Regions from separate parts of the Gallibacterium genomosp. 2 genome, predicted to be linked through region 3. Evidence: riboswitches for the same ligand, from Rfam matches in the RefSeq annotation. Region 3 holds a riboswitch; each other region holds the start of a gene.

Region 1 (6,004 bases), on a different contig from region 3:
GGAATGCCAACTTTATTTGCTGCTTTGCCAGCCGCCAGCATAGCTTTCACTTTGAAAGGATCGAGCGTACCAATGTTAATCACCAAGGCAGCACTAAATTGGGCAAGATCCGCCATTTCTTCTTCGGCATCCGCCATAATCGGCGATGCACCCAAGGCTAATAGTCCATTCGCTACATAGTTTGCCACCACAATGTTGGTGATGTTATGGATTAAAGGATTGGTTTGGTGAATTTTTTCTAATAAATTGAAGTTCATATTATTTCCTTTCTACTTAATTTGACGTGCATAATCGGATAAAAGCGGTACTTTTTTAATTAATCCTTGTTGGTGCATAAATTCCGCCATTGTTTGGTAACGGTGTTGATCCAATGCACGCGGCATTAAACTTAAACGCGGCAAAGTATCTTGCCACGCTGCACGATTCAGCGCGTTATCCAATTCTTGCGGTTTATAGCTCATAAATGTTTGCCACGCCTCTTGCGGATGATTGCTGATATAAACGGTCGCCTGTTCAATAGCAGTGAGAAAAGCGGAGAGTTTTGCTTGATATTGAGGGTTGTCTAATTTGTTTTTATTGGCTAATAAAATCAATTCATCATAGATTGGCACACCGTGTTCTTCCGGATAAAAAGCGATTCCCTGTTGTTTTTCTAAACTCAGCTGATTAAGTTCAAAATTACGAAATGCACCGACTACACCATCCACCTGTTTGCTCATCAATGCCGGTGATAATGACCAATTTACATTGATTTTTTCCACTTCATTCGGATTAACGCCGGCGGATTTCAGCATTGTGCCGAGTAAAACCTCTTCAAAACCACTGACCGAATAACCGATTTTTTTGCCTTTAAAATCGGCTAATGTTTTGATATTGCTCTCTTTTAAGGCAACGATACTGTTTAATGGCGTTGCGATTAATGTGGCTATACGCACCAAAGGCAAGCCTTGATCGACATCTAAATAAAGTTGTGGTTGATAACCGACAGCTAAATCACTTTTGCCGGCAGCCACTAATTTTGGTGGTATAGAGGGATCGGCAGGTTCAATGATTTCCACCTCAATTCCATTTTTTGCAAAAAATCCTTTCTGTTGCGCCACAATGAGAGCCGCGTGATCAGGGTTAACGAACCAATCCAGTTGTAAACTTAATTTTTCAGCTTGCGCAAACCAAGCAAAAAATGAGAGTAAAAATGCAGTAAAAAATAGACGAATTTTCATAAGATTTCCTCTGATTAATGTTATGAACGATCCAACCCCATTTGCCAAAAGGCAATTTCCATTCGGGTAGCGGTGGTAAAAATATGCTGCAAATTTTGCTGTTGTTGTGGAGAAATGCCGGCGCAAAGTTGTTCCAGCTGTTGAGCAATAGCATTGGCGGCAGCTTGAAACTCCTTGGCGGCATAGGTATCAATCCAAGTCTGATAAGGATTATTTTTCGCCTGTGGTACAGCCGCTAGCCGTTTACCGATTTCTGCATAGCCTAAAGCGCAAGGCGCAATGGCAGTATAAAGTTCAGCTAAACCGCCTTGTAAACCGCAATCAAGCATATAACGGGTATAAGCTACACAAGCCGGCGATTCCGGTGTATTGTCCAGCTCAGATTTAGAAATTTGCCATTGTTGGCAATAATGAATATGTAATTGCACTTCTGCCAAAATATGCTGCAAATCTTGATTAAAAGCAGTAAGTTGCGCAAAGCGGTGAGATTTATACATCGCCAACGCTAAAGCACGGCTGTAATGCAGTAAATAGTGATAATCTTGAATCAGATAATGTTGAAATGAGGCGAGCGGTAATGTGCCGTTGTCAAGCTGTTGCACAAAAGGATGTTCAACGTAATGTTGCCAATAGGGTTGAGCCTGTTGCATAAATCGCTGTGTAATTGACATTATTTCTCCTTAACGTAATTGCGTCACCCAAGGTAAGGCGCGACGCAGTAATTTATCGGTAATAAAAAAGAGCAGTAGCGTGATTAACATTAATAAAAACAGGGCAGAAAACATTAAATCAACCTGCATACGTGCGTTGGCGTGTAGCATTAGATAGCCTAAACCTTGATTTGCCCCGACCCATTCGCCGATGACTGCGCCAATCGGTGCAATGGAAACGGCTATGCGTAAACCGGATGCAAGCGCAGGTAATGCTGCCGGTAGACGAACTTTAAACAGCATTTGCCAACGAGTAATTTGCATGGTTTGTGCCAGTTCCAACCAAATCTTCGGCGTATTTCTCAAGCCGTCATAACAGGCGGCGGTAACCGGAAAATAGATAATTAGAATTGTCATTGCGACCTTTGAAGCCAATCCATAACCGAGCCACAACACCAACAGAGGTGCGATAGCAAAAACAGGAATAGCTTGCGAGATCAGTAGTAACGGCAATAAAAAAGTAGCAATCCGATTGGATATAGAGAGCAAAATGGCGGAAAACAAACCGAAAATAAAGCCAAGAAACAAGCCAAGAAAAATTTCCAATAACGTAACCATTGTGTGCTGCCACAACAGCTGATGCCGAGAAGCGAGCTGTTGGAACACATCGGACGGTGTCGGCAACAGATAGTGCGGTAAATTCCAAACAAGAATTGCGCCTTGCCATAATGCTAATAAAAATAGACAGAGCAGCGCAGTTTTTAACAGTGAGGATAGCGAATACATTAAGATTCCTCCTGCAAAAGAGAGAATAACTGTTGGTATAACTGCCAAAATTGCGGTTGTTGCGGTGAATGAACAACGGCTGAAACTTTATGTGAGAGAACAATACGATCAGTTTGTTTTTGCAGCACAAAAATATCATCACATAGCTGTAATGCTTCTTGCGGATCGTGTGTGACCAATAGGACCGTTTTCCCGGCTAATAAGGTGGTTGCAAGTTGATAGAGCTGTTGGCGTGTAACCACATCTAAAGCGGAAAAAGGTTCATCCATTAAGATTAAATCGGAAGATTGCATTAGCGTTCTCGCCAATGCTACACGTTGCCGTTGGCCGCCGGAAAGTTGATAACAAGGCTTATGCTGATAATCTGCTAATTGCACTTGCTCCAGTAGAGATAACGCTTGTTGGCGGCTTGCTTGATTTTTTGTGCCTTGTAAATGCTGTGCCAGCTGCACGTTATCTAAAACGGATAACCAAGGAAACAAGCCGTCATTTTGTGCCATAAATGCAATTTTTTGCTGATGGTTCAGGCAATGTTTAAATGTGATTTTTCCTGATTTCAGTGCGTTTTGTTCCAATCCGGCAATGACACGCAATAAAGTCGATTTACCCACACCGGAACGCCCGAGAACAGCACTCCAACGAGCGTGGGCAATATCAAAATTAAAGTCGACAAACAGCGGCTTGTCAGCAAATGACAAGGTTAATTGTCGGATTTCTACCGCATTCATTATTGATAACCCAATATCAGCGAATGAATGATAAATAGCGGTAATGAGTAAAAATCAGAAAGGAAATGGGAATAGATAAAAAGTGTAAATGTTGCATAATTAGTTTCCTACGTCAGTGCTAACTGGATCAGGTTCAACGGGTATTTTCTCAGCTGTTAAACAGCACCCCGACTAATGGTCGATTACTTTACAGCGAAATTTTGACAATGGCAACAGATAGGCAATGAGAAATTTCAGAAAATTGTTATTTTTATGTTACCCAAAACAAAATAAAAGAGAGATATGTAAGCGGTCTATTTTTAATTGAGTAGAAAATGACAAGATGTTTGCAAATAAAAACTCCCCCACTATTTATTGACTAATGGAGGAGTGTTCAATATCAAATCACAACAGCAAAGTTATAGAATTTCTTTTGCTTTAGCGACAACATTATCCACAGTGAAACCGAAGAGTTTGAATAACTCGCCTGCCGGTGCAGATTCACCGAAACGATTCATTCCGACAATACGACCTTCTAAACCAACGTATTTATACCAGAAATCGGCAATACCGGCTTCAATAGCAACGCGTTTGTTGACACTGCTTGGTAATACGCTTTCTTTATAAGCGGCACCCTGTTTATCGAAAACATTGGTGCTTGGCATAGATACAACACGTACTTTGTGACCTTCTGCGGTTAATTGTTCCGCTGCTTTCACTGCCAATTCCACTTCTGAACCGGTTGCAATAAAGATTAATTCGGGCGTACCTTCACAATCTTTTAAGACATAAGCACCGCGTCTAACATCGGCAAGTTGTTGGGCGTTACGTTCCATTTGTGTTAAGTTTTGACGAGTGAAAATTAATGCACTTGGGCCTGCAGTGCGTTCAACCGCTGCTTGCCACGCAATCGCAGATTCCACTTGGTCACACGGGCGCCAAGTTTCTAAATTCGGAATTAAACGTAATGTTGCCGTTTGTTCTACCGGTTGATGGGTTGGCCCATCTTCCCCTAAACCAATGGAGTCGTGGGTGTAAACAAAAAGCACACGTTGTTTCATTAACGCTGCCATACGCACTGCATTATGCGCATATTCCATAAACATTAGGAAAGTGGCACCGTAAGGAATAAATCCACCGTGTAGAGCAATGCCGTTCATAATGGCGGACATCCCGAATTCACGCACACCGTAGTTAATATAGTTTCCATCAATCACATTGGCTCGTAATGGTTTAGAACCCGACCATAAGGTTAAGTTTGAACCCGCTAAGTCAGCAGAACCGCCTAAAAATTCAGGCAGAATTTTGGCATAGGCTTCAATCGCATTTTGTGAGGCTTTACGGCTGGCGATAGTCGCCGGATTGGCTTGCAATTTTTCGATAAAGGCTTGAGATTGCGCTTTCCAATCTGCCGGTAATTCGCCGGCTAAACGACGTGATAATTCAGCTGCCAATTCTGGATACGCTGATTGATAAGCAGCAAAGCGTTGTTGCCATTCCGCTTCTCTTTCTGCGCCTTGTGGTTTGGCATCCCATTCCGCATAAATTTCAGCTGGAATTTCAAATGGTGCATAGTTCCAACCTAAATTCTTACGGGTTAATGCAATTTCTTCCTCTCCTAGCGGCGCACCGTGACTGTCGTGAGAATTGGCTTTATTTGGTGAGCCATAACCGATAATGGTTTTACAGATAATTAATGTCGGTTTTGAGGTTTCCGCTTTTGCTGCTTCAATCGCCGCTTTGATTTCAGCGGAATTATGACCGTCTACTGCAGGAATGACGTGCCAGCCGTAAGCTTCAAAACGTTTTTGGGTATCATCGGTAAACCAACCGTCAACGTGACCGTCGATTGAGATATTGTTGTCATCGTAGAACGCAATTAATTTACCCAAACCTAAAGTACCGGCAAGAGAGCAGGCTTCGTGAGAAACACCTTCCATTAAGCAGCCGTCGCCCAAGAAAACATAAGTATAGTGGTCAATTACATCGTGTCCCGGACGGTTAAATTGACCGGCTAAGGTTTTTTCGGCAATCGCCATACCGACAGCATTAGTAATGCCCTGCCCCAATGGCCCAGTGGTGGTTTCGACACCCGGTGCATAACCATATTCAGGGTGCCCCGGCGTTTTAGAGTGTAATTGACGGAACTGTTTTAAATCGTCGATAGAAAGGTCGTAACCGGTTAAGTGTAACAAACTATAAATCAACATTGAGCCGTGACCGTTGGAAAGCACAAAGCGGTCACGATTAACCCATTTCGGGTTGTTTGGATTATGAGATAAAAAATCACGCCATAAAACTTCGGCGATATCCGCCATTCCCATAGGCGCACCCGGGTGCCCTGATTTTGCTTTTTGCACTGCATCCATACTTAAAAAACGAATTGCGTTTGCTAATTCTCGGCGAGTTGCCATATTTTTCTCCTTCTTTGCTAGCTAATTTCGAGTAGATAAGAGCATTTCTCTTAGAAAAACCTCATTTACTTTACCACTATTTTGTCGTGAAGTTGATTGCGTTATCACTTATTTTTGATCTGAATGACTCAAATTCAAAAGCCTGTTCATTCTACGTTATTTTTAGTAAGAAAAGGCAAATCAATGCAATTACTTATTACCGCTATTGCACGAAAGACAGCGCCTTT
Region 2 (6,004 bases), on a different contig from region 3:
ACGGCGGATTAGGAATGCTTTCGGTAGCCGGTTTATGGGTGACTGTAAGTGTGATTTTGTGGCAATTATTCGGATTCATTAATAAGGAGCAGCGTAATGGATAATAAACGTCGTAATTTACTTAAAGGTGGTTTGGCTGTTGGTGGTGCTGCTGCTTTTGTAGCCGGTTATTCACCAAAAGTGAAAGAAATTGCTAATGGCGTTTTCACAGGTTCTTCCGGTGAAAAAACCAAACATAACATTCACGGTAATTCACTCGCACCGGAATATAAGGTTGAGAATAATAAAGTGATGCCGAATGCTGATCAAGTTGTGTGTAATACTCAATGTATGGGATGTTGGACACTTTGCGGTTTGCGTGCCAGAGTGGATTTGAAACAAAATAAAGTTATTCGCATCAGTGGTAATCCGTATCATCCGCTTTCTGCCGATGAATATTTAGATTACAACACCTCGTTACAACAAGCAGAATTAAGTGTAGCAGGCGAAAACGGTTTGGAAAATCGTTCCACCGCTTGTGCGCGTGGTGCGGCGTTTATGGAAGGAGTAAACAGCCCTTATCGCATTACGCAACCATTAAAACGTGTGGGTAAACGTGGCGAAGGTAAATGGAAAACCATTAGCTTTGAACAATTAATTGAAGAAGTGGTGAATGGGGGTGATCTGTTTGGTGAAGGTCATATTGATGGCTTAAAAGCAATTCGTGATTTGAAAACTCCAGTAGATGCGGAAAATCCGGATTTTGGCCCGAAAGCGAACCAGCTTTTCGTGACTTTTGCCGGTCCGGAAGGTAGACAGCCGTTATTGCAACGTTTTGCGAATAACAGTTTCGGTACTATTAATTTTGCTTCTCACGGCTCTTATTGCGGTTTGTCCTATCGTGCTGGTTCCGGTGCGGTGATGAATGATTTGGATAAAAATTCACACGCAAAACCGGATTGGGATAATTGTGAATTTATTCTCTTTATGGGAACTTCACCGGCACAGTCAGGCAACCCGTTCAAACGTCAGGCACGTCAATTAGCGAAAAAACGTGCGGGAGATAATTTTGATTATGTGGTGGTTTCGCCTCGATTGGAATTAACGTCAACACACGCTACGCAAAACAATCGTTGGGTGCCGGTTTTACCGGGAGGTGATTTAGCGTTGGCATTGGCAATGCTGCGTTGGATTATTGAAAATGAACGCTTTAATGCAGATTACTTATCATTACCGAGCCAATTTGCAATGCAGCAGGCAGGTGCAGTAAGCTATTGTAATGCCTCTCATTTATTTATCGTTGAACCACAATACCCACGCTTTGGTCAAGCATTGACAGAACAGGATCTATTTGATGTTGCACCGGATGCGGAAGATAAAGTGGTGGAAAATTATGATTTAGTGAAAAATGCGGAAGATGATCAATTTGTTGCCGCTAAATCGTCCGCAAAAGCGCAAATTTGGGTGGATGAAACCGTTATCTTAAAAGATGGCTCTGCTGTGGCAGTGAAGTCTGCCTTGACTCTATTAAAAGAGTCTTGCTTTGAACATACATTGCAAGAGTATGCAGTTTTGTGCGGAGTGCCGGTGGCAACAATCGAAGCTTTGGCAAAAGAATTTACTTCACACGGACATAAAGCGGTTGCCATTACTCACGGCGGCACAATGCAAAGCAATGGTTTTTATACCGCGTGGGCGATTTTATTGCTCAATGTGATGATTGGTAATATGAACAAGAAAGGCGGAATGAGTGTCAGCGGCGGTAAATTCAAAGATTTTGCGCCCGGTCCTCGTTACAATCTAGCGACTTTCCCGGATATGGTGAAACCAAAAGGCACAAATTTAGCGCGCAGTAAACGTGAGTATGAAAAATCAAGTGAGTTTAAACGCAAATCGGCGCAAGGCTCGCCTTATCCTGCACGTGCAGCTTGGTATCCGTTTGTTGGCGGTCAAATGTCGGAAATGATTACCTCCGCCTTGCAAGGTTATCCTTATTCATTAAAAGCGTGGATTAGCCATATGACCAATCCATTATATGGTTTAACTGGTATTCATCATATTGCTGAAGAGAAGTTACGTGATCCGAAAGTGTTGCCGTTATTTATTGCTGTGGACGCTTTTATGAATGAAACCACTGCGTTGGCGGACTATATCGTGCCGGATACACACAACTTTGAAAGCTGGGGCTTTAGTACGCCGTGGGCAGGTGTGCCGACTAAAACCAGCACGGCGCGTTGGCCGGTTATTCAATCCGCAAATGCCAAGAATGCCGATGGTGAAACTATCTGTATGGAAAGTTTTATTATTCACGTTGCTAAGGCAATGGGCTTGCCGGGATTTGGTGAGAATGCCATCAGCGATAATCAGCAGCAGACTTATCCATTAAACTGCAGTGAAGATTATTTCTTACGTGCTGCCGCCAACATCGCTTTTGACGGTAAACAGCCGGTGAATGATGCGACACAGGAAGATCGTTTATTGTCCGGTGTTGAACGCATTATGCCGTTGCTTAATAAAACCTTAAAACCGGAAGAAGTGTTGAAAGCCGCGACCGTTTTCTGTAAAGGCGGACGTTTTGCGCCGTTTAACAGTGCGTGGGACGGTGAAAATATGACAGCAAAATGGAAAGCGTGCTTGCAGGTGTGGAATCCTACGGTGGCAAAAGCGAAAAATCATCAAAACGGTGAGCATTATCACGGTTGCCCGAAATATTTTGCACCACAATTTGCGGATAACAGTACCGTTGAAAGTCGTTATCCGAAAGCAGAATGGCCGTTTTCTTTGATGTCGTTTAAATCGAATTTGATGAGCAGCATTACTGCGCCATTGTTACGCCTTCATAGCATTAAGCCAAGCGGCATTGTGGCAATGAACAGCCAAGATGCGGTTAAATTTAAAATTGCTCACGGTGATTTGGTGGAATTAGCGACACCTGGCGGCAAAGTGAATGTGCAAGTAATGGTTATTGACGGCGTGATGTCGGGTACAATCGCGATTGAACACGGTTATGGACATAAACAACTGGGTGCAACCAGCTATGAAATTGATGGCAAAGTGATTGCCGGCGATGAGCGCATTAAGCAGGGCATTAATATTAATGATCTTGGCTTGATTGATGATACCAAACAGATCGCTTCACCTTGGGTTGATTGGGTTTGTGGTTCAGCGGTGCGACAAGGATTACCAGCAAAAATCACTAAGATTTAATAATTACCCCACATAAACTTGATAGGGTACACTTCGGTGTGCCTTATTTTTGTGAAGGAATTTATTTGACATAAAAGTTTAACAAACTTTATACTTATCGAGAATTAGTCGGGGTGCTTTGAGGCTGAGAAAATACCCGTTAACCTGATTCAGCTAATACTGACGTAGGGAACTAATGCGAAATTTCTTTATATATTTCAATTTGATATTGGAATCTTCTATTTTATTTCTCCTCAGTTAGTCTCTTTATCAATTTCAAGGAAGTGTTTATGCAAATTTATTATTCTCAACAAAAATTTATTAAAAATATGTTATTAAAAACGCTGATTTTTTCTAGTTTATTGGTAATGTTTATGCCAGTTCATCAGGCAAAAGCTGAAGGTCAACTTACTATTTACTGTAGTGTTCAATATCGGGTTTGTGAAAGAATGACACAGATTTTTAGTGAAAAATATAATGTTGATGCGAAATTTGTACGTAACAGTACTGGTTCAACTTTATCTAAAATTAAAGCAGAAAAAACAAAACCACAAGGTGATATTTGGTATGGAGGTACGCTTGAACCACATTTCCAAGCTGCAGATTTAGGGTTACTTTATCCTTATCGTTCCCCCAAGCAGGCAGAAACTATTCCTCAATTGAAATCATTATTGGATAAGCACGGTGAATATACTTCAATTGGCTATATGATTGTGCTAGGAATGGGAGTAAATACGGAAAAATTTAAGCAATTAGGGATTAAAGAGTATCCGAAGTGTTGGAAAGATTTGATTGATCCGAAGTTTAAAGATCAAGTACAAATGCCGGATCCGAGAAGTTCCGGTACGGGTTATACTTTTATTGCAACATTGGTACAGTTATTTGGTGAAGATGAAGCATTCCGTTATTTGAAAGCTTTGCATAAAAATATTTCAAATTATGCTCAAAGTGGAACAGAAAAAACCAATCTTTCGCGAGGTGATGCTGCGGTAACTGTCGGTTTTATTCATGGCTATGAGACTGAAAAAGAAAAAGGCGCACCGGTTAAAGCAATTTTACCTTGTGAAGGGGATAGTTATTCTTTAGGTGGTATCAGTATTATCAAAGGCGCACGTAATTTAAAAAATGCTAAATTATTTATGGATTGGGCATTGAGTGCAGAAGCACAGGAAATACCGTGGCGTAAGGAAAAAATGTATCAAATTCCAACTAATATTTACGCAGAAGCTTCTCCAAATTCAGCTGATCCAAAGAAATTACATTTAATTAATTTTGATTTTGATCGTTTCGGTTCAGATGAAGAAGGTAAACGTTTAACAAAGAAATGGCTTGATGAAGTGAAATTGAAATAGATCACGTTGGAATGGGAACGAGAGATTGAACTCTCGTTCCTTTTTTAATGACATTTAGAAGTAGTAACTTACACCAACCTTCACATTGCGACCGGTTCCTTCCATTAAGTTAAATGCTGATACATAATGTTTATCAAATAGGTTATCAATAGCTAAATCAATACGTATATTTTTTAAACTTCCCGATAGTGTCGAAAAGCTAGCTGTTAAATCCGTTAATGTATAACTTGGATAAGATGTATAACCTTTAGGGACACGATCCTGTTTTGCATAGTAACTGATTCTTGCTCCCAGCTTGAGTGCGTTTGCAAATAAAGCATAATCAATAGCGGCTGAATATTTATCGGCGTTGATGTTTTCTAAATATTCCCCACTATTTTTATTTTTACCGTGTGTTTGACCATAACTGAATGCAAAAGAAAGATTGTCTATGCTGTATTTGCCTTCTATTTCAAACCCACGCAAACGAGCGTCTGCAATATTACGATATTGCGAAAGATTCGGCATAAGATTAAAAGCACTATTCGGATGCGAATAGTAGGTTTCGAGATTAATAAGATTTTTCACATCATTTTGTGTGATTAAATTATTAAAATGAAAATATGCTGAAATTTCTTTATTTTTTGCAATCTCAGGTTTCAAATTAGGATTAGAGACAAATTTATTTGAGGTTGCTCACCACGACTGCTATAGCCAAAATGGTTTCTGGAAGTAAATTTTTCTTGTAATGAAGGAGCTCTGAATGCTTCATTATAACGTGCGGAAAGATCTAACCAATCTGTAGCTTTCCATGTTCCGAATAATTTCCTTGGCTTTTTTCTTTGCTTCGATAATTGTCATAACGAATACTTGGTGATAGTACTAATTTATCATTAAACATTGGAATATAGCTTAATAAATAAGTACCAACTACATCTGATTGAGCATTATAGTTATTAGGGCGGAATAAGCCGGCTTCCGTTTGATTGGTTTGTCTAAATGTCTTTGCTTTATCTTGATAATAATCAACTCCATAGGTTAATGTGATGTAATCAAATGCACTGTTGTTTTGTAGGTTAAAGCCCCAAGTCGAGAATTTTGTTGTGTCATGGAGATCATTATCTATTTGATCTTCTAGCTCTTTTGTGTTGTTGTGATAGTGTAAATCGGGTGTCGATATATTTGGAGTCAGGATTAAGACTATAGTTTAACTGGATGCTGCGATTTGTAATTTTTTGCCCGTCGTCGTTTTAGTGCAATGGCGAAAGTTGAGGAAGTTGTTAAAGATAGTGAAAAATGGATAGTAGGAACACAATTATTACGCCAACGACATGGTGACATTATGTTGGAGTTAATAGAATTTCAAGATTTTTCGCTGTTTCACTTAATTCCGCAACAAGGGTTATTTGTAAAAGGTTTTGAGCAAGCTTTTGAAGTAAAGCCGAATAAGCAAATTGATGTGGTTCACCTCGATCAAGGTCATATTAAGTAGAAAGTAATAAACCGTG
Region 3 (6,004 bases):
GTCTTGCTAAATAATGTTCTAGCCCTACTTGCTCGGCAACATCAGTGACTTGTTTTTGCTCTGTTTTATTCAACGAAAGACTTGGTTTTAAACCTAAAGCGATATTTTCGGCAACGGTGAGATGATTAAATAGATTATTATCCTGAAACAACATTGATACTGGGCGTTGATAAGGTTCAGTGAAAGTGTGATTTTCACCGTTAAGCCAGATTTCTCCTGATTCTGCATATTCAAAGCCGGCAATAAGATTGAGTAGGGTAGATTTGCCAGCACCACTGGCACCAATAAGGGCAGCTTTTTCAGTTCGAGTAAGTTGTAAATCAAAATACATTGGCATTGGTGGATAAGTGTAATGCACTTGTTTAAGTGTAATCATTGGGTCGATTTTGTTCCGTAAATAAAAAAATGAAAAAATAAAACAGCAATAACACCATTGCGGTGACAGCGGCAGCATCGTTTTGGTAATGGCCTAATTGTCGATAAAGCAGTAGTGGTAATGAAGTGAAACCATTATTGCCGAAAAGTGCGATAGCAGTAAAATCGCCTAATGAAATTGCCATTGCTAAAGCAAATGCAGAGCGTAATGGACGAATTAACATTGCCTTTTCAACAATTTTCCAACGTTGCCAACCACGAAGATTTAATGATAAACAGAGCCGTTGATAGTTCAACATATTACTGTAAAAAGGTGCGGTTAGTAACTGTAATGCGAATGGCATTGCTACTAAAGCATTGCAAAGAGCGACTAAAATAAATAACGATATTGTATTGCTTTCCATTTCTACAAGAAAGAGAAATAATCCTGTTGCTAACACTAAGGTTGGGATAGCTAAAATAATTGTGCCGATATTTAGCATCCATTGACTACTTCGCTGTTTACCTAGCCAATAGAGATGGCGGGTGGTCAGCAGAAGAGAAATTGTTAGTATCAGACAAAGTAGTGCCGCAGTGGGTGCTAACAAGAGTGAAAAAGCAATGGCTTGCCATAACGCCGGATGTAACAACTGTTGCCATAAATGACGGGCATTTAATCCGGCAAATAGCGTTTCCAGCAGTGGAGCGACAATGAAAAGTGTTGCAGTGATTAAAATAAAATAGTGATAGCAACGCTGATAACGGTTTAAATTGGGTAAACAGCGCGCTTGAGGTGAAGTTTCGCTTTGTTGATAACGAGCGAAACGATTGTTGATACTGAACAGGGTGAAACAGAACAGAAATTGTAAAATCGCCAATAATGCTGCGGTTTCAATATCAAAATCAAAAGTAATAGCCTGATAAATTGCCACTTCCAACGTGGTGTATTTCGGCCCACCGCCCAGCGTTAAAACAATGGTAAAACTGGTAAAACAGAGCAAAAAAATAAGCCCGAACAGATTAAAACAGGTTGGACGCAAAAATGGCATTTCCACCCAACGGAAAAAACGCCAATGACGTAAATTCAGTTGCGCCGCCAATTTGAATTGTGAAGCAGGTAACTGTTGCAAGCGTTGATATAACACTTTTGCCGCTAATGGAATATTGAAAAAAAGATGGGCGATTAGAATACCGCTTAAACCGTAAATATCGGGAAGTTGCTGCCCGAATAGACGAAGAAATTGATTAATCCAACCATTGAAACCGTAAATACCGACAATACTGAAAATAGCAACCAGTGCCGGTAACACATAGGTCAGCGAGAAAATTTTTAATAGAAAGGTTTTGGCAAAAAAATCTAGATAAAACAGTGATCTGGCAACAATAATACCGAAAAATAGTGAGAAAGTAGCGGATAATCCGGCTTGATAAAAACTGAAAAAGATAACTTGTTGCAGGTAATCGTTTTGCAGTAAATTTAGCCATTGTGAGAAGCGACTATGTTGTAGTAATTGTTGTAAGCTGCCGCCATAAATAATGGTGAGCAGTAATAATATGACTAAACCCGGCAACAGAAAAAGTTGCCGTTTTATTTCAATATAACGCATTATTTTGCCAACGCATTTTGCCATACAGCAAGCCATTGTTTGGTTTGTTGATGGCTGATATTTGAAGTATCAATAGTTTTTTCAGATAGCACTCGATGACGCAATTGATCATAATGTGGTTCAATCGCTGCATCGGTAACAGCAAACATCACATTACTTTGGCTGATAATATTTTGTGCTTCCGGTGAGATTAAAAATTGTAAAAATTGATCTGCTAATTTCGTTTGTTTACTTGCTTTTAATTTTGCTGCAATTTCGATTTGTAAAATATTGCCTTCGCTGAATTCTGTTGCTGCATAGTTTTGTTTCTGTTCATTTAGTTGATGATAGAGTGGTGAACTACGGTAGCTCAATACTAAATCGCTTTCTCCTTTCAAAAAGGCACCGTAAGTTTCAGTCCAACCTTTGCCGACAGTGACGGTGTGCTTTGCCAGTTGTTGCCACGCTTGTTCTACTTGATCTTGCGGATAAACCTGATTGACCCAAAGTAATAAGCCACGACCGACAGAACTGGTGCGCGGATCTTGATAGATAATGCGTAGATCCTGACGTTCAATCAATTCTTTTAGGCTTTTTGGAGGATTGCTGAGTTTTGTTTTGTCATAAATAAAGGCGAAACTACCGAAATCATAAGGAATATAGGTTTGATTTTCCCATTTTAGTGGTAAGTGGAGATTGTTTAAACTGATGTCAGTTTTGGCAAATAGCTGTGATTGATCTGCGGCTTCAATTAAGCTTTGATCTAAACCTAACACGATATCAGCTTTGCTTTTTTTGCCCTCTAAACGCACTCGATTAAACATTGTGACACTATCTTCAAAAGGCACGAATTTGAGATCACAGCTGCACTGTTTTTCGAACATAGGTTCTAATTTTGGTGCAGGCCCCCAATCGGAAGCAAAAGAATCATAAGTATAAACGGTTAAGGTTTCAGCATTGGCGAAAGAAATGGTACTAACGGTCAATACACTGAGGAAAAGTGTTTTTTTTAACATAGTGAATTCCTATTTCATTATTGATAAATGCAAACAGGATTTTGAATAGCAAGCTGCTTCTCAAATCCCTCCGCTGCGACTAATCAGTTCAGGTTCGACGGGTATTATCTCAGCCTTACTTTTAGTAATGCACCCCGTTGAGAACGGCAGTTACTATACGAAATTGTAGCGATTTAGACAATGAAATTGTGAAAAGTTTATGAAAGATACCGTCATTTAAGCGTTTTTCACACTATAAACTTTAAATTTGCCTGTTTTCGCAAGAACCTGATGTGTACCGAAACTGCGATCAAGCAGATCCGGATAAGGCAGAAATGCATTAGCTACAATTCTTAATTCTCCGCCACGATTTAAATGTTGCTTGGCTTCAGTGATTAAGGTTTCTACTGCTTGATAAGCAGTATTCAAACCTGAATGGAACGGCGGATTGGAGATAATTAAATCGAATTTGTCATTAATTTGTGAAAAAACATCACTAGCGATAACCGTACCTTGCAGTTGATTTTGTTGCAATGTTTGTATTGTCGAGGCAATTGCCATAGCGTGAATATCGCTCATTGTCAGCTCAATTTGTGGTGAAAGGAATTTTAGATAAGCACCGATTACCCCAGCACCACATCCGATATCTAACACTTTTCCTTGCACAGGCTGTTGCATAGTTGAAAGCAATAAATCTGTACCTTGATCCAGTTCACTGGAGCTGAATACACCCGGCAGTGCATAGATAGTTAATTGTGGCAATTGTGGAAGTGTATATTGTTTCCACCAGTCGGATAATGTAAATTGCACCGGTTTTTGTAATTTAAAATAGTAAAGGCTACATCGCCGAGCGGAATCAATTTTATAAATATCGCCTAATTTGCCACAAAACTTCTCTGCGGATCGAACGCCTCCACGATTTTCTCCTACTAATAAAATTTTTTGTCCGATAGGCGCTTGCGACAAAATTTGAGTTAATTGGAATAGACACTCTTGTTTGTTTTTTCCCCAGTAAAAAATGATGAGAGATGCTTCTTGATAATCAGCTTCAAGCGTAAATTCAGTAGGATTTTTAGCGTGACATACATAATCAAAGTAATAACTGACTACATTAATCCGTTTGGCTAAGATACGACATTGTGATGGAAAATCATCCTGTATATTACCGAGAAAAAGTAAAGTTTCATTTTCAAACAGATTAAGGTGGCGTTGTAATAATTGGCTTTCGGGTGTGAGTGACATTGTTTTTTCTTAGAAAGTGAATTGATTGAATAAAAAGAAAGATGGAGCTAATAGAAGCCCCATCGCTATTTATGATGGTTTTATTTGACACGATAACCAGCTTTAGCACCGCTATCGACATCAAGTAGGAACAGATCTGCACCACCACTACCGGCAGATAAAATCATTCCTTCAGAAAGTCCGAATTTCATTTTACGAGGCGCAAGATTGGCAACCATAATCACCATTCTCCCCTCTAATTCTTCCGGTTTGTTGTAAGCCGCTTTGATACCTGAAAAAACCTGACGAGTTTCAACACCTAAATCAAGTGTGAACTTCAATAATTTTTTACTTTCTGGCACGGCTTCACATTTCAATACTTTTGCCACACGTAAATCCAATTTAGCAAAATCATCAATAGTAATAGTTTTTTCAAATGGCTCAATTTCACTGTCTGTTTCACTTATTTTTGCCGGCGCTGTTTGGGTTGCAAATTGAGCATTTTCTGCTTTTGAGGCTTCGATCAAAGCTTCAATCTGTTTCATTTCTAAACGACTAAATAATGCTTTGAATGGTGCAATTTCGTGTGCCAATAATGGAGAAGTTAAGGTTTCCCAACGCAATTCATCGTGCAAAAAGGCTTCTGCACGCTCTGCCAATTTCGGCAATACCGGTTTTAAATAGCCCATTAATATACGAAACATTTGAATACCCATTGAGCAGACCTCGTGCAACTCCTGCTGGCGAGTTTCATCTTTTGCAATTATCCAAGGTGCGGTTTCATCCACATATTTATTGGCTTTATCGCATAAAGTCATAATTTCGCGAATTGCTTTGTTGTATTCACGATTTTCGTAATGTTGAGCAATTTGTTCTGCTTGTTGGCTGAATTCTTGCCATAAGGCTTGATCGTGTAGGCGAGCTGCTAATTTGCCATCGAAACGCTTTTGAATAAATCCTGCATTACGGCTAGCAAGATTAACCAATTTATTGACAATATCGCTGTTCACACGTTGTACAAAATCTTCCAAATTTAAATCTAAATCATCAATACGACCACTTAATTTTGCTGCATAGTAATAACGTAAACATTCAGGATCAAGATATTCAAGATAGGTTTTTGCTTGAATAAAAGTACCACGGGATTTAGACATTTTTTCACCGTTTACAGTGACATAACCGTGTACAAAAATATTATTCGGTTTGCGGTAACCTGCACCTTCAAGCATTGCCGGCCAGAATAGACTGTGGAAATAGACAATATCTTTACCAATAAAATGATAAAGTTCGGTGTTGCTGTTTTGTTGCCAGAAATGGTCGAAATCAATATTTTTACGATTACATAAATTTTTGAAAGATGCCATATAACCAATAGGGGCATCTAACCAGACATAGAAATATTTACCAGGTTGGTTTGGAATTTCAAAACCGAAATAAGGCGCATCGCGAGAAATATCCCACTGCTGTAAACCAGATTCAAACCATTCCATCATTTTATTGGAAACTTCGGTCTGCAACGTGCCAGATTTAATCCAATCTTTCAACATAGATTCAAATGACGGTAAATCAAAGAAGAAGTGTTCGGATTCTTTCAGGATCGGAGTTGCGCCGGAAACGACAGAACGAGGATTAATCAACTCTGTTGGGCTGTAAGTAGCGGAACAGACTTCACAGTTATCACCATATTGATCTTCAGCTTTACATTTTGGGCAAGTACCTTTCACAAATCGATCCGGTAGGAACATTCCTTTTTCTGGATCATAAAGTTGAGAAATAGTCTTGCTCTTGATAAAACCGTTTTGTTTCAATTTGTTATAAATTGTGCAGGATAATTCTTGGTTTTCCGGA

What was found. Region 3 has a riboswitch for thiamine pyrophosphate ahead of thiB (thiamine ABC transporter substrate binding subunit). Riboswitches for the same ligand answer to the same signal wherever they lie in the genome.
Region 1: linked by a shared signal. The riboswitch ahead of P375_RS02315 (ABC transporter ATP-binding protein) and the one ahead of thiB (thiamine ABC transporter substrate binding subunit) in region 3 are both predicted to bind thiamine pyrophosphate.
Region 2: linked by a shared signal. The riboswitch ahead of P375_RS04400 (ABC transporter substrate-binding protein) and the one ahead of thiB (thiamine ABC transporter substrate binding subunit) in region 3 are both predicted to bind thiamine pyrophosphate.

What each region holds. Positions count from the first base shown of each region.
Region 1 covers NZ_JPXY01000013.1:21,409-27,412, reverse strand. The annotation lists gene thiM (hydroxyethylthiazole kinase) at 1-257, opposite strand, end outside; gene P375_RS02330 (ABC transporter substrate-binding protein) at 270-1,220, opposite strand; gene tenA (thiaminase II) at 1,241-1,885, opposite strand; gene P375_RS02320 (ABC transporter permease) at 1,901-2,656, opposite strand; gene P375_RS02315 (ABC transporter ATP-binding protein) at 2,656-3,384, opposite strand; TPP riboswitch at 3,472-3,564, opposite strand; gene tkt (transketolase) at 3,783-5,777, opposite strand; gene dusA (tRNA dihydrouridine(20/20a) synthase DusA) at 5,980-6,004, opposite strand, start outside.
Region 2 covers NZ_JPXY01000018.1:26,612-32,615, forward strand. The annotation lists gene nrfD (NrfD/PsrC family molybdoenzyme membrane anchor subunit) at 1-104, shown strand, start outside; gene P375_RS04395 (tetrathionate reductase subunit A) at 97-3,186, shown strand; TPP riboswitch at 3,286-3,374, shown strand; gene P375_RS04400 (ABC transporter substrate-binding protein) at 3,495-4,517, shown strand; gene P375_RS11970 (TonB-dependent receptor domain-containing protein) at 4,572-5,159, opposite strand; gene P375_RS04410 (heme iron utilization protein) at 5,755-5,988, shown strand.
Region 3 covers NZ_JPXY01000016.1:47,372-53,375, forward strand. The annotation lists gene thiQ (thiamine ABC transporter ATP-binding protein) at 1-376, opposite strand, end outside; gene thiP (thiamine/thiamine pyrophosphate ABC transporter permease) at 363-1,985, opposite strand; gene thiB (thiamine ABC transporter substrate binding subunit) at 1,961-2,956, opposite strand; TPP riboswitch at 3,004-3,103, opposite strand; gene rsmC (16S rRNA (guanine(1207)-N(2))-methyltransferase RsmC) at 3,173-4,177, opposite strand; gene metG (methionine--tRNA ligase) at 4,258-6,004, opposite strand, start outside.